4 regions of the Streptomyces sp. NPDC041713 genome follow, and region 2 is predicted to be linked to each of the others. Evidence: riboswitches for the same ligand, from Rfam matches in the RefSeq annotation. Region 2 holds a riboswitch; each other region holds the start of a gene.
The links. A riboswitch is a leader RNA that binds a small molecule or an ion and turns the genes downstream of it on or off. The one in region 2 is predicted to bind cyclic di-AMP.
Positions count from the first base shown of each region.

Region 1: it holds a riboswitch for cyclic di-AMP, as region 2 does, so the genes downstream of both, ACZ6CV_RS17015 (transglycosylase family protein) here and ACZ6CV_RS07940 (C40 family peptidase) in region 2, are expected to answer to the same signal.
Region 3: it holds a riboswitch for cyclic di-AMP, as region 2 does, so the genes downstream of both, ACZ6CV_RS20140 (M23 family metallopeptidase) here and ACZ6CV_RS07940 (C40 family peptidase) in region 2, are expected to answer to the same signal.
Region 4: it holds a riboswitch for cyclic di-AMP, as region 2 does, so the genes downstream of both, ACZ6CV_RS13185 (M23 family metallopeptidase) here and ACZ6CV_RS07940 (C40 family peptidase) in region 2, are expected to answer to the same signal.

Region 1 covers NZ_JBVIZY010000005.1:120,844-124,061, reverse strand. The annotation lists gene ACZ6CV_RS17020 (LysM peptidoglycan-binding domain-containing protein) at 1-663, shown strand, start outside; cyclic di-AMP (ydaO/yuaA leader) riboswitch at 892-1,061, shown strand; gene ACZ6CV_RS17015 (transglycosylase family protein) at 1,066-1,779, shown strand; gene eno (phosphopyruvate hydratase) at 2,079-3,218, shown strand, end outside.
Region 2 covers NZ_JBVIZY010000002.1:689,090-692,307, forward strand. The annotation lists gene pcrA (DNA helicase PcrA) at 1-1,335, opposite strand, end outside; cyclic di-AMP (ydaO/yuaA leader) riboswitch at 1,618-1,774, shown strand; gene ACZ6CV_RS07940 (C40 family peptidase) at 1,783-3,030, shown strand; gene ACZ6CV_RS07945 (hypothetical protein) at 3,108-3,218, opposite strand, start outside.
Region 3 covers NZ_JBVIZY010000006.1:151,378-154,595, reverse strand. The annotation lists gene ACZ6CV_RS20145 (GntR family transcriptional regulator) at 1-506, opposite strand, end outside; gene ACZ6CV_RS20140 (M23 family metallopeptidase) at 718-1,521, opposite strand; cyclic di-AMP (ydaO/yuaA leader) riboswitch at 1,534-1,696, opposite strand; gene ACZ6CV_RS20135 (M16 family metallopeptidase) at 1,896-3,218, opposite strand, start outside.
Region 4 covers NZ_JBVIZY010000003.1:776,192-779,409, forward strand. The annotation lists gene ACZ6CV_RS13180 (PP2C family protein-serine/threonine phosphatase) at 1-1,088, shown strand, start outside; cyclic di-AMP (ydaO/yuaA leader) riboswitch at 1,310-1,493, shown strand; gene ACZ6CV_RS13185 (M23 family metallopeptidase) at 1,505-2,584, shown strand; gene ACZ6CV_RS13190 (aldo/keto reductase) at 2,753-3,218, shown strand, end outside.

The sequences.
Region 1 (3,218 bases), on a different contig from region 2:
ACCCCGGACGACGCGCCCGACTCCACCGGCTCGACCGGGAGCGGCAAGGCCGACGGTTCGAAGGGCGCCGAGGACTCCGAGGACGCCAAGGGCACGGACGACGCGGCCAAGGACTCCGCGGACAAGAACAAGGGCACGGACGCGGACAAGGGCGAGAGGGCCGACCCGTCCTCGGACGCCGGCGAACCGTCCGCGGACGACGACACGCCCGGTTCGGCCGACGACGCGCGAGACAAGAATCACGACGAGTCCGGCGAAAAGGACGGCAAGGGCGGTAAGGACGGCAAGGTCGACGCGGGTGACGCGGACGCCGACGGCAAGTCCGGGTCGCAGGACCCCGCTTCGCCCGGCTCCGAGGGGTCGACCGCGCCCGCCGAGGGCTCGGACGGCGCCTCGGCGGGACGCCACCGCGGTGGCGTCGACGAGAGCGAGCGGGCCGGCGGCGACCGTCCGGGACGGCACGCCTCGCGCGGCGCCGACCGCGACGGCGGCATCGCCGACGGGTCGTACACGGTGCGCTCCGGGGACAACCTCTCGCTCATCGCCGACGACCTCGACGTGGCGGGCGGTTGGCACGAGCTCTACGCCGAGAACAAGAAGACCGTCGGCGCCGACCCGGACCTCATCCTCCCCGGTCAGAGCCTCGATCTGGGCGAAAAGTAACGGTAGTTGACGAAGAGTCGGGCGGGGCCTTCGCGTCGTATGTCCGCTTTGGCGCGAGTGAGACATGGGTCTCAGAAGCCCTGATCGTCTTTGAAATTGTGTGGAAGACGTGATTACCGTCGTCACCGCTCGCCACTGGTGGGCCCCGCCGGTCGGTACGCCGAATCCTGCCAACGGCCGGACGGGAACAGTCGTCGCTCAAGAGCGCCGTGGGCAGGAGCGGGGGACCCAAGGTTTGTGCCGGGTCCGTCCGTTGAGGGGTGGGGCAGCCGAGAGGCTGAGCGCCGCGAGACGGACGGGAACGGCTAGGGGTGAAGTCGCGCTCAAGGAGTGCGACCGGGCAACCACATCGGCCCGAACCCGACAGCTCACCTCGCAGGCGTCGGTGTAGGGGATCAACTCATGCTGCTTTCCAGCAAGGGCAAGCACCGTCGTCCGTCCAAGGCCACGCGCGTCGCCACCCTCGTCGGTGTGACCGGCGCGGCCGTCGCCGCTCCGCTGATGGCGGCCGGCTCGGCCTCCGCCGCCACCGCCTCCGAGTGGGACGCCGTCGCCCAGTGCGAGTCCGGTGGCAACTGGTCCATCAACACCGGCAACGGTTTCCAGGGCGGTCTGCAGTTCTCGCCGTCCACCTGGGCCGCGTACGGCGGCACCAAGTACGCGCCGTCCGCCGACAAGGCCTCCAAGGCCCAGCAGATCGAGATCGGCGAGAAGGTCCTCGCGGGCCAGGGCAAGGGTGCCTGGCCGTCCTGCGGCGTCGGCCTCTCGGGCGCCTCCCCCAGCAGCGGCGGCGGCCAGCAGGAGCAGGCCCCGCAGCAGCAGGAGAAGCCGCAGCCGCAGCAGACGCGGCAGCAGGCCGCTCCGGAGCAGAAGCAGGCCGCGCCCAAGCCGCAGCCCACGCCGCAGACCGAGTCCAAGAAGACCGTCGAGACCCCGACCGGCAAGACGGTCAAGAAGGGTGACGGCGAGTACAAGGTCGAGACCGGCGACACCCTCTCCAAGATCGCCCAGTCGCACCACGTCAAGGGTGGCTGGCAGAAGGTCTACAAGCTCAACGGCGACATCATCGACGACGCCGACTTCATCTACCCGGGCCAGCAGCTGCACCTGAGCTGACCCTCCCGGACCCCACCCGGCCGTGCCTCGGCGGACGCACGGCCACCCCGTCCCCACGGGCTCCCCGCCCCGGTGCGCGTATCCCCCGTACGCACCGGGGCGGGGCCATGTCCGCCCCCGCCGTGTTCGCTACCAGCGAGTAAAACGCGGTCTTCCGTCCTGTTTCCCGGGGATTTCGCCTCTTGTCCGTCCCACGGGACGGGCGGTCGGCTGGCTGAAGCCCCGGAGCCGGTTAGGCTCAGGAGACGCAGGGCCGAAGCGGCTCGCGTAAACGCGTCACATCCCAGAAGGAGATGCTCGTGCCGTCCATCGACGTCGTCGTAGCCCGGGAAATCCTGGACTCCCGAGGCAACCCCACGGTCGAGGTCGAGGTCGGCCTCGACGACGGCAGCACCGGTCGTGCCGCCGTTCCGTCCGGTGCCTCCACCGGTGCCTTCGAGGCCATCGAACTCCGTGACGGTGACCCCAACCGTTACCAGGGCAAGGGTGTCGAGAAGGCCGTCCTCGCCGTCATCGAGCAGATCGGCCCGGAGCTCGTCGGCTACGACGCCACCGAGCAGCGCCTGATCGACCAGGCCATGTTCGACCTGGACGCCACCGACAACAAGGGCTCGCTCGGCGCCAACGCCATCCTCGGCGTCTCGCTCGCCGTCGCGCACGCCGCCTCCGAGGCCAGCGACCTGCCGCTGTTCCGCTACCTCGGCGGTCCGAACGCGCACCTGCTGCCCGTCCCGATGATGAACATCCTGAACGGCGGGTCGCACGCCGACTCCAACGTCGACATCCAGGAGTTCATGATCGCGCCGATCGGCGCCGAGTCGTTCTCCGAGGCGCTGCGCTGGGGCACCGAGGTCTACCACACCCTCAAGAAGGTGCTGAAGGAGAAGGGCCTGTCCACCGGCCTCGGCGACGAGGGCGGCTTCGCCCCGAACCTGGACTCCAACCGCGCCGCGCTCGACCTCATCCTGGAGGCCATCAAGCAGGCCGGTTACGTCCCGGGCGAGCAGGTCGCGCTGGCGCTCGACGTCGCCGCCTCCGAGTTCTACAAGGACGGCTCCTACGAGTTCGAGGGCAAGTCCCGCTCGGCCGCCGAGATGACCGAGTACTACGCGGAGCTCGTCGCCTCGTACCCGCTGGTCTCCATCGAGGACCCGCTGTTCGAGGACGACTGGGCCGGCTGGAACACCATCACCGAGCAGCTCGGCGACAAGGTGCAGCTCGTCGGCGACGACCTGTTCGTCACCAACCCCGAGCGCCTGGCCCGCGGCATCGAGGAGAACTCGGCCAACGCCCTGCTCGTCAAGGTCAACCAGATCGGCTCGCTGACCGAGACCCTGGACGCCGTCGAGATGGCCCAGCGCAACGGCTTCAAGTGCATGATGTCCCACCGCTCCGGCGAGACCGAGGACGTCACCATCGCCGACCTGGCCGTCGCCACC
Region 2 (3,218 bases):
GTAGGGCAGGCCGACGCGGATGAAGATCTCTTCGAAGACACGGGACTGGGCGTTCGTCCGGTAGAAGATCGCCACGTCGCCGGCCTTGGCGTCACCCGCGTCCGTGAGGCGGTCGATCTCGTCGGCGACGAACTGTGCCTCGTCGTGCTCGGTGTCGGCGACGTACCCGGTGATGCGCGCGCCCGCGCCCTGGTTGGTCCACAGGTTCTTCGGGCGGCGGCTTTCGTTCCGCTCGATGACCGCGTTCGCGGCGGTGAGGATCGTCTGCGTGGAGCGGTAGTTCTGCTCCAGGAGGATCGTCGTCGCGTCGGTGTAGTCCTCCTCGAACTGGAGGATGTTGCGGATCGTGGCGCCGCGGAAGGCGTAGATCGACTGGTCGGCGTCGCCCACCACGCACAGCTCGGCGGGGTCGTCGCCCTCGCCCCCGGAGGGGCCGACCAGCTCGCGCACCAGCGCGTACTGCGCGTGGTTGGTGTCCTGGTACTCGTCGACCATGACGTGCCGGAAGCGGCGGCGGTAGTGCTCGGCGACGTCCGGGAAGGCGCGGAGCAGGTGGACCGTCGTCATGATCAGGTCGTCGAAGTCCAGCGCGTTCGCCTCGCGGAGGCGCGACTGGTACATCGCGTAGGCCTGGGCGAGGGTCTTCTCGAAGCCGTCGGCCGCCTGGCCCGCGAAGTCCTCCTCGTCGATCAGCTCGTTCTTCAGGTTGGAGATCTTGGCGCTGAAGGACTTCGGCGGGAACTTCTTCGGGTCGAGGTCCAGGTCACGGCAGACCAGGGCCATCAGACGCTTGGAGTCCGCGGCGTCGTAGATCGAGAAGGAGGAGGTGAAGCCCAGCTTCTTGTACTCGCGGCGCAGGATGCGGACGCAGGCGCTGTGGAAGGTCGACACCCACATCGCGTTCGCCCGCGGGCCCACGAGCTGCTCGACGCGCTCCTTCATCTCGCCCGCGGCCTTGTTCGTGAAGGTGATCGCGAGGATCTGGCCGGGGTGCACACCGCGCTCGGCGAGCAGATACGCGATGCGGTGGGTCAGCACGCGGGTCTTGCCGGAGCCGGCGCCGGCGACGATGAGCAGCGGGGCGCCGGCGTGCACGACGGCCGCGCGCTGGTTCTCGTTCAGCCCCTCCAGGAGCGACGCCGGGTCGATGACCGGGCGGGGGGCGCCGTCGCGGTAGTGCGTCTCCCGGGTCATGGGCGCGTCGAACTTCCCGTCGAACAGGTCATCCGGAATGGGCTCCGGAGCGCTGTCCTCGGGCGGCGGCGGGGGCGCTTCGTCCGTGGCCCGGGAGGGCTGCAGGTCCGCCAGGAAGCTGTCATCAAAGAGGCTGCTCATCGCCTCCCGAGTCTAGGCGGCCCCACTGACAACCCGCTGCGGGTTCCGGTCACCTCACATCCGGCCGCCCCGCCCGGCCGGCTGCGCCCGGCTACCCCACGCCCGCGGACGATCACCCTCCGCATTTGCCGGTGCGTACCATTCCGATGTTCGCACCGGGCCCCTCGCAAAGTCACGAAAATGTATCGGGCATAACGAACATCAACCTTCACACGGGCCACACGAGTTGGCTAGCGTGCTCCGCGGGCCTCTCGTCCCCCACCGGCGAACCCCGCCGGGAACGGGTGGCCTCCGCCGAGTCCGACGTGCTCGGAGCCGGGGACCCACCGAAAAACTTGGGGTGAATCGGTCCCGTACGTAGTACGGGACCGTAGGGCAACCTTCCGGACCAGCCGCCCGAACCCGACAGCTAACCCGGTAGGCGGTCTACGGAAGGAGTCGCCTCCCTTGGCGTCGCACCGCAAGCCGCGGACCCGGGCATCCGCACTCCGCACGACCCCCGCCCTCGGCATCACGACGGCGGCCCTCACCTCCGTCGCCCTCCTGTCGCAGAGCGCGCAGGCAGCGCCCTCCACACCGGCGAAGCCCAGCCTCGAAGAGGTCCAGAAGAAGGTCGACGAGCTCTACCAGCAGGCCGGCGTGGCCACCCAGAAGTACAACGCGGCCAAGGAGCGCTCCGACAAGCAGCGCAAGAAGGTCGACCGCCTGCTCGACGACGTGGCCGCGCGCGCCGACAAGCTGAACGACGCCCGCAAGGAACTCGGCTCGTTCGCCGCCGCGCAGTACCGCACCGGTGCCGTCTCCGAGACGGCGACGATGATGCTCGCCGACGACCCACAGGGCTACTTCGACCAGAACCACCTCACGGACCGGCTGACCACGCGCCAGAAGAAGGCGGTCGACGCGTACGAGGCGGAGCAGGCGTCGGCGACCAAGCAGCGCACGAAGGCCGCGACGAGCCTGAAGACCCTGAGCGACGCGCGGGAGGACCTCAAGACGAGCAAACAGACCGTCCAGCGGAAGCTGGGCCACGCGCGCGAGCTCCTCTCGAAGCTCACCGCCCAGGAGAAGGCGCGACTGGCGGAGATCGAGCGGCAGAAGAAGCAGGAGGCCAAGCGCAAGGCCGAGAAGCTGGCCCGCGAGCAGGCCGCGGAGGCGGAGCGCAAGCGCAAGGCGGAGGAGGCCGCGCAGCGGAAGAAGGAGCAGGAGAAGGGTGATTCCGGTTCCGGCTCCGGATCGGGGTCGGGGTCGGGGTCGGGTTCAGGCACCGGTGCGGGCTCGGATGCCGGTACGGGGTCCGGTACGGGATCCGGTACGGGATCCGGGAGCACGGACGGCAGCTACGCCACGAAGGCCGCGAAGGTCATCGACTTCGCTCGGGCACAGATCGGCAAGCCGTACGTGTGGGGCGCCACCGGACCCGACTCCTACGACTGCTCCGGCCTCACGCAGGACGCCTGGAAGGCCGCGGGGATCTCCCTGCCGCGCACCACGTGGGACCAGGTGAAGGTCGGCACGACCGTGAAGACCGCCGACGCCAAACCCGGTGACCTGGTGTTCTTCTACGACGACATCAGCCACGTCGGGATCTACATCGGCAACGGCAAGATGATCCACGCCCCGAAGCCGGGCGCGAACGTCCGCGTCGAGTCGATCTACTACATGCCCATCCACAGTGTGGTGCGCCCCGCGTAACCGCACCCCCACGCGCGTGTGGCCCGCATCCCGGGGGGATGCGGGCCACACGTACGTGACGGCTGGAGGGCCGGCTCTCAGGTCCAGAGCACCGCGATGAAGATGTTCGTCACGGTCAGCAGGCCGACCGCGCCGAACAGCGGCTTCTCGATCTTCTCCTCGTCCCGCTTCACGTAGACCAGCGCGAG
Region 3 (3,218 bases), on a different contig from region 2:
GGGGACTCCGCCACGTACATCCAGGCGACCTTGTGGCGGAGCTGGGTGAGCAGCGCGCCGAGGCCGGGGCTCGCGGACGCCTGGGCGAGCGTCTCGTGGAACCAGCCGCCCAAGGGCCGCAGATCCTCCCCCAGGCCGCTCCTGGCGCGCTCCTGGCCCAGCCGGACGAGTCCGCGCAGAACCTTCAGGTGCGCGTCGTCGCGGCGCTGTGCGGCGCGTGCCGCGGCGAGCGGTTCGAGCAGCGTCCGCATCTCCAGGAGATCCGCGGCCTCCTGCTCCGTCGGTTCCGCGACGCACGCGCCCGCGTGCCTGCGCGTGACGACGAAACCCTCGGCCTCCAAGGTGCGCAGCGCCTCGCGCACGGGGACGCGCGAGACGCCGTAGCGGCGCGCGAGGAGCTCCTCGGTGAGCCGGCCGCCCCGCGCGTGGACTCCGGCGACGATGTCGTCCCGGATGGCCGTGCTGACCGAGTGCGCCGGAATGCGCGTGACCGGACCTCCGCCCACTGACCGGACCTCCATTGAATTCCCCGCGTCAGGCGGTCGACCCGACGCTCGTCCGGTGACTCTATTGCAGAGTGCCGCGATTTCCGATGGCGTCCGGGAATTCATGGATATCTTTTGGCCACCGCGGGACGAGGCGCCGACACGGCAACGCGAAAGCCCCGGCTCATCAGGAGCCGGGGCTTTCGAAGCGATGCTGCGGGGTTCGCGTCCGTCAGACGTTGACGCCGTGTCCGCGCAGGTACGCGATGGGGTCGATGTCCGAGCCGTAGTCCGGGCCGGTGCGGGCCTCGAAGTGCAGGTGCGGGCCGCTGGCGTTGCCGGTGGCGCCGGAGATGCCTATCTGCTGGCCCGGGGTGACCGTCTGGCCGACGGAGACACCGAGGGAGGACATGTGGCCGTACTGGGTGTACGTGCCGTCGTTCATCTTGATGACCACGTTGTTGCCGTAGGCACCGCCCCAGCCGGCCTCGACGACGGTGCCGGCGCCGACCGCGTGGACCGAGGTGCCGGACGCGGCGTGGAAGTCGATGCCGGTGTGGCTGCCGGAGGACCACATGGCGCCGCCGGTCTGGTAGCCCGTGGAGACGTACGAGCCGGAGATCGGGGAGACGTAGCTGTTCAGGCGCTTGCGCTCGGCCGCGCGGGCTGCGCGCTCCTTGGCCTCGCGCTCCTTCTCGGCCTTCGCCTTGGCCTCGGCCTCGGCCTTGCGCTTCTCCTCGGCGGCCTTCTTCTTGGCGGCCTCTTCGGCCTTCTGGGCGGCAGCGGCGTCGTCGGCGGCCTGGCGCTGGGCGGCCGCCTGCGCGTCGATGTTCTCGGCGAGCGAGTCGCCGACGGAGATGGCCTGGGTGAAGCCGGTGTGCTCGAGGGCCGCGTCATCGGCGGCGGCGAGCGCCGGACCGGCGAGGCCTCCGATGACACCGGTGGTGGTGAGCGCTGCGACGCCCGCGACGTTCGCGGTGGTACGCGTGAGGCGGCTCGGACGACGGTGCTTCCCGGTGGCACGGGTGAACGCCATGAAGCGGCTGATCCTTTCCTTCCCTCTCGCCTACCGGGTTAGCTGACGGGTTCGGAGCAGGAAGGTCTCCTACGGGTTCCTCGCCTCGCGGCAAGGTGCCCGATTCACCCCAGGGGACATGTGGGTCCCCGGCTCCCCTGGCTCGCGCCGTACGGGGACTCGGCGATGACTGTCCGGTGCCGCGGGTGCGGCGTACTGCGCGACGAACAGCCGGACCGACGCTAAGCGGGCGCACTTTCAATCGACAAACAGAACTCGACTTTTGTAGCGCACGCCACAGGGCAGACGGGCAACCTCCGTATGAATCCGGACATATGAGGACCCTGGCGCCCGAAGCGGTCACCAGGGGCTCATTTGTCCGGCCTGACGGTCACTCAGCCGGTGACCACACTCACGTCACCGATCCCGAGGGCCCTGACGGGCTCCTCGATCTGCGCGGCGTCCCCGACGAGGACCGTCACCAGCCGGTCCTCCGGGAAGGCGTTCACGACGGCCGCGGTGGCCTCCACGGTGCCGGTGGCCGCCAGCTGCCGGTACAGCTGCGCCTGGAAGTCGTCCGGCAGGTTCTGCTCGACCTGGTCGGCGAGGGTGGCCGCGACGGAGGCCGCCATCTCGTACTTGAGCGGGGCGACGCCCACCAGGTTCTGCACGGCGACGTCGCGCTCGGCGTCGGTGAGCCCGTCGGCGGCGAGGGTGCGCAGCACCTTCCAGAGGTCGTCGAGCGCCGGGCCGGTGTTCGGGGTGTCCACGGAGCCGCTGATGGCGAGCATCGCGGCGCCCGTGCCGTCCGGCGCCGAACGCAGCACCTGGCCGAACGCCCTGACGCCGTAGGTGTATCCCTTCTCCTCGCGCAGGACGCGGTCCAAGCGGGAGGTGAGGGTGCCGCCCAGGCAGTACGTGCCGAGCACCTGGGCGGGCCAGACGCGGTCGTGCCGGTCGGGGCCGATGCGGCCGATCAGCAGCTGCGTCTGGACCGCGCCGGGGCGGTCCACGATGACGACGCGGCCGCGGTCGTCGGCGGTCACCGGCGGCACCGGGCGTGGCTCGCCTGCGGAGCCGGTCCAGGCACCGACGGTGTCCGCGAGGACGGCGTCCAGGTCGGTGCCGGTCAGGTCGCCGACCACGACGAGGGTGGCCGTGGCGGGCCGGACGTGCTTCTCGTAGAAGGCCCGTACCGCCGCCGAGTCGATGGCGGTGACCGTCTCCTCGGTGCCCTGGCGCGGCCGCGACATGCGCGAGGTCGCCGGGAAGAGCTGCCGGGAGAGCTCCTTGGCGGCGCGCCGCGCGGGGTTGGCGGCCTCGTGCGGGATCTCGTCCAGGCGGTTGCGTACGAGCCGTTCGATCTCGCTGTCGGCGAAGGCCGGGGCCCGCAGCGCGTCGGCGAGCAGGCCGAGCGCCTTGGGGAGCCGGGAGACCGGGACCTCCAGGGAGACGCGGACCCCCGGGTGGTCGGCGTGCGCGTCGAGGGTCGCGCCGCAGCGGTCGAGCTCGGCGGCGAACTCCTCGGCGGAGTGCTTGTCGGTGCCCTCGTTGAACGCCCTCGCCATGATCGTGGCGACGCCGTCGAGGCCCTCGGGCTCGGCGTCCAGGGGCGCTTCGAGGTGGATCTCGACGGCGACCACCTGCTGGCCGGGGCGGTGGCAGCGCAGGACGGTGAGGCCGTTGGGCAGGGTGCCGCGCTGGGGAGCGGGGAAGGC
Region 4 (3,218 bases), on a different contig from region 2:
TCGTCCGCGCGCTCCCCCTGCTGCTGCTCCTCGTCGGGGTCGTGTACGACGTCTCGACCCCGCCCGAGTTCACCGCCGCGCCCCTCTTCACGGCCGCCCCGCTGATCGCCGCCCCCTTCTACTCGCTCCTGAGCACCGTCCTGACCGGCGCCGCCGCCACCGCCGCCGTCCTCGTCCTGCACGTCGGGAACGTGAGCAGCAGCCACGTGGAGGCCGTCACCGAGGTGCTCACCGTGGTCACCGTCGCGGCCCTCGCGATCGTCATCAACCGCGTCGTGCGCCGCGGCAACGACCGGCTCGCCAACGCACGTTCCATCGCCGAGACGACCCAGCGCGCCGTGCTGCCCGAGCCGGACCCGCGGATCGGCGGGCTCGACATCGCCGCGCGGTACGAGGCCGCGCAGGCAGACGCCTTCATCGGGGGGGATCTGTACGCCGTGCAGGACACCCCGCACGGGGTCCGGCTCATCGTCGGCGACGTACGAGGCAAGGGCATGGGCGCGGTCGCCGCGGTCGCCGTCGTCATCGGCGCCTTCCGGGAGGCCGCCGAGCAGGAGGCCACCCTGGAGGCCGTGGCGCAGCGCCTGGAGCGGGCGCTGGCCCGCGAGGGCACCCGGCGCGACGGCCTCGACGCGTTCGAGGGCTTCACCACCGCCGTCCTCGCCGAGTTCCGGCACGCCGACGGCCGGGTACGGCTGATCAACCGGGGGCACCCGTCCCCGCTGCTGCTGCGCGGCGACGGGCGGCTGTGCGTCATGTCGGCGAGCGAGCCCGCGCTGCCGCTCGGCATGGGCGATCTCGGCATCTGGCCGGACCGGGCCGACGAGACCGAGTTCCCGCCCGGCGCGACGCTGCTCTTCTACACGGACGGCCTGTCGGAGGCGCGGGACGCGGCGGGGGAGTTCTACGATCCCGCGACCCGGCTCGGCGGGCGGATCTTCCCCGGGCGCGGGGGCCCGCGGGCGCTGCTCGCCGCGCTCGCGGAGGAGGTGCGGCGGCACACCGGGGGCCGGATGACGGACGACATGGCGTTGCTCGCGGTGCGCCGGCCGGTCGCCGGGGATCCCGACGTCACCACCGGTGACTGAAGTGCACCGCTCCGCATAACAACTGACGTACTGTCAAGGGAATGTGAAATTCCGGTGTGGACCAAGGCGGGGCCAACTCGCCCCGTTCCGCCCCCGCGTGTCCCGGTACGTACAGCCGATCGGCGTTAACGATCAACCGGAACAGCTTGGAATACCGACCCGCTGTCTATTAACGTTCGATAACGCAGCGCGGTCGTCCCAGCCGTCACTAGAGGCGGCTCCGCGCGCACGCGCCTAATCCCGCAAGGGAGCCGGGGAACCACTAACTTGGGGTGAATCGGACCTCTGCCGCGCCTGCACGCATGCCTCGAACCAGTCATGCGCGCACACGTCGGCAGCTGCCCGTAGGAGACCTTCCTGCTCCGAACCCGTCAGCTAACCCGGTAGGCGAGAAGGAAGGAAAGGAGTGCGCCCCAGTGGCGTCCAACCGGCCTGCCCCCCAAGCCGTGTACATACCGAATGACGACGACTTCGGCGGGTACGACGAGGACTCCTTCGAGGAGTGGAACCCCACCGAGGATTCCGTCCGGCCCGTCCGCGGCAGGCACCGTGTGCACAAGAAGGGCGGCGGCGGGCTCGCCCGCAGCTCCACCGTCCTCGGCGTGGGCGTCATCGCCGCCGTCGGCGCGGGCGGCATCGCCACCGCGCAGGAAGGCAAGCCGCCGGTCTCCATATCGATGCCCGACCTGCCGGGCGTGGACGCCGTCGCCGACTCGCTGCCCGAGGCCAAGTCCCTGCCGGGCGTGGGCTCCTTGCTGGCCGACGACTCCTCCGACGCCACGACGACCGTCGCCGCGTCCGCCCCGCTCACCGCCGCCGGCGTCAGCTCCGTCGACGCCGAGCAGGGCACCACCGACGCGGGCGAGGCACTGCGCACCCGCATCATGCAGCAGGCCGAGAACCAGCAGCACCAGGCGGACGCCGCCGTACGGACCGCCGCCGAGGACGCCGCCGTCAAGAAGGCCGCCGAAGAGGCCGCCGCCCAGCAGAAGGCCGCCGAGAAGAAGGCCGACGCCGAGGCCGCCGCCAAGAAGCAGAAGGCGGAGGAGGCCCGCAAGGCCAAGGCCGAGGCCGCGCGCCTGGCCAAGCTCGCCAAGAGCTACGCCATCCCGACCTCCTCGTACACCCTCACCTCGCACTTCGGCGACGCCGGCGCCATGTGGTCCTCCGGCCACCACACCGGCCTCGACTTCGCCGCGCCGACGGGCACGCCGCTCAAGGCCGTGCACACCGGCACCGTCAAGGAGGCCGGCTGGGCGGGCGCGTACGGCTACCGCACCGTGCTCGAACTCGAGGACGGCACGGAGGTCTGGTACTGCCACCAGTCCTCGCTCAATGTCAGCGCGGGCCAGAAGGTCACCACCGGCGAGGTCATCGGCCGCGTCGGCGCGACCGGCAACGTCACCGGGCCGCACCTCCACATGGAGGTCCACACGCCCGACGGCACCGGGATCGACCCGCTCGGCTGGCTGCAGGGCAAGGGCCTGAATCCCTGAGGTATCCCTGAGGTATCCCTGAGGTCCGCGCCCCTGCGGTCCGGGTCTCCGCGGTCCGGGTCTCCGTACTCCGGCGGTCCTGGCGACATCCCCCCGACGCCAGGGCCGCCGGTCGGTCCGGTGGTGCGTGCACGGAATTCCGTTTCCGGTGTGCTTGTTGAGGAACGCATGACTTATCTGCGTACGCTCGGCTCCTCCGACCTCGAGGTCTTCCCGCTCTCCCTGGGCGGCAACGTCTTCGGCTGGACCGCCGACCGGGCCGCCTCCTTCGCCGTCCTCGACGCCTACACCGCCGCGGGCGGCAACTTCATCGACACCGCCGACGTCTACTCGGCCTGGGTGGACGGCAACCAGGGCGGTGAGTCCGAGACCCTCGTCGGCGAGTGGCTGGCCGAACGCGGCAACCGCTCCGACGTCGTCATCGCCACGAAGGTCGGCGCCCACCCCGAGTTCAAGGGCCTCTCCCCGGCCACCATCAAGGGCGGCATCGACGCGTCGCTGCGCCGCCTCGGCACCGACTACATCGACCTCTACTACACGCACTACGACGACCCTTCGGTCCCGGTGGAGGAGATCATCGGGACGCTCGACGGGCTGGTGCGGGACGGCAAGGTGCGCGCCATCGCCGCCTCCA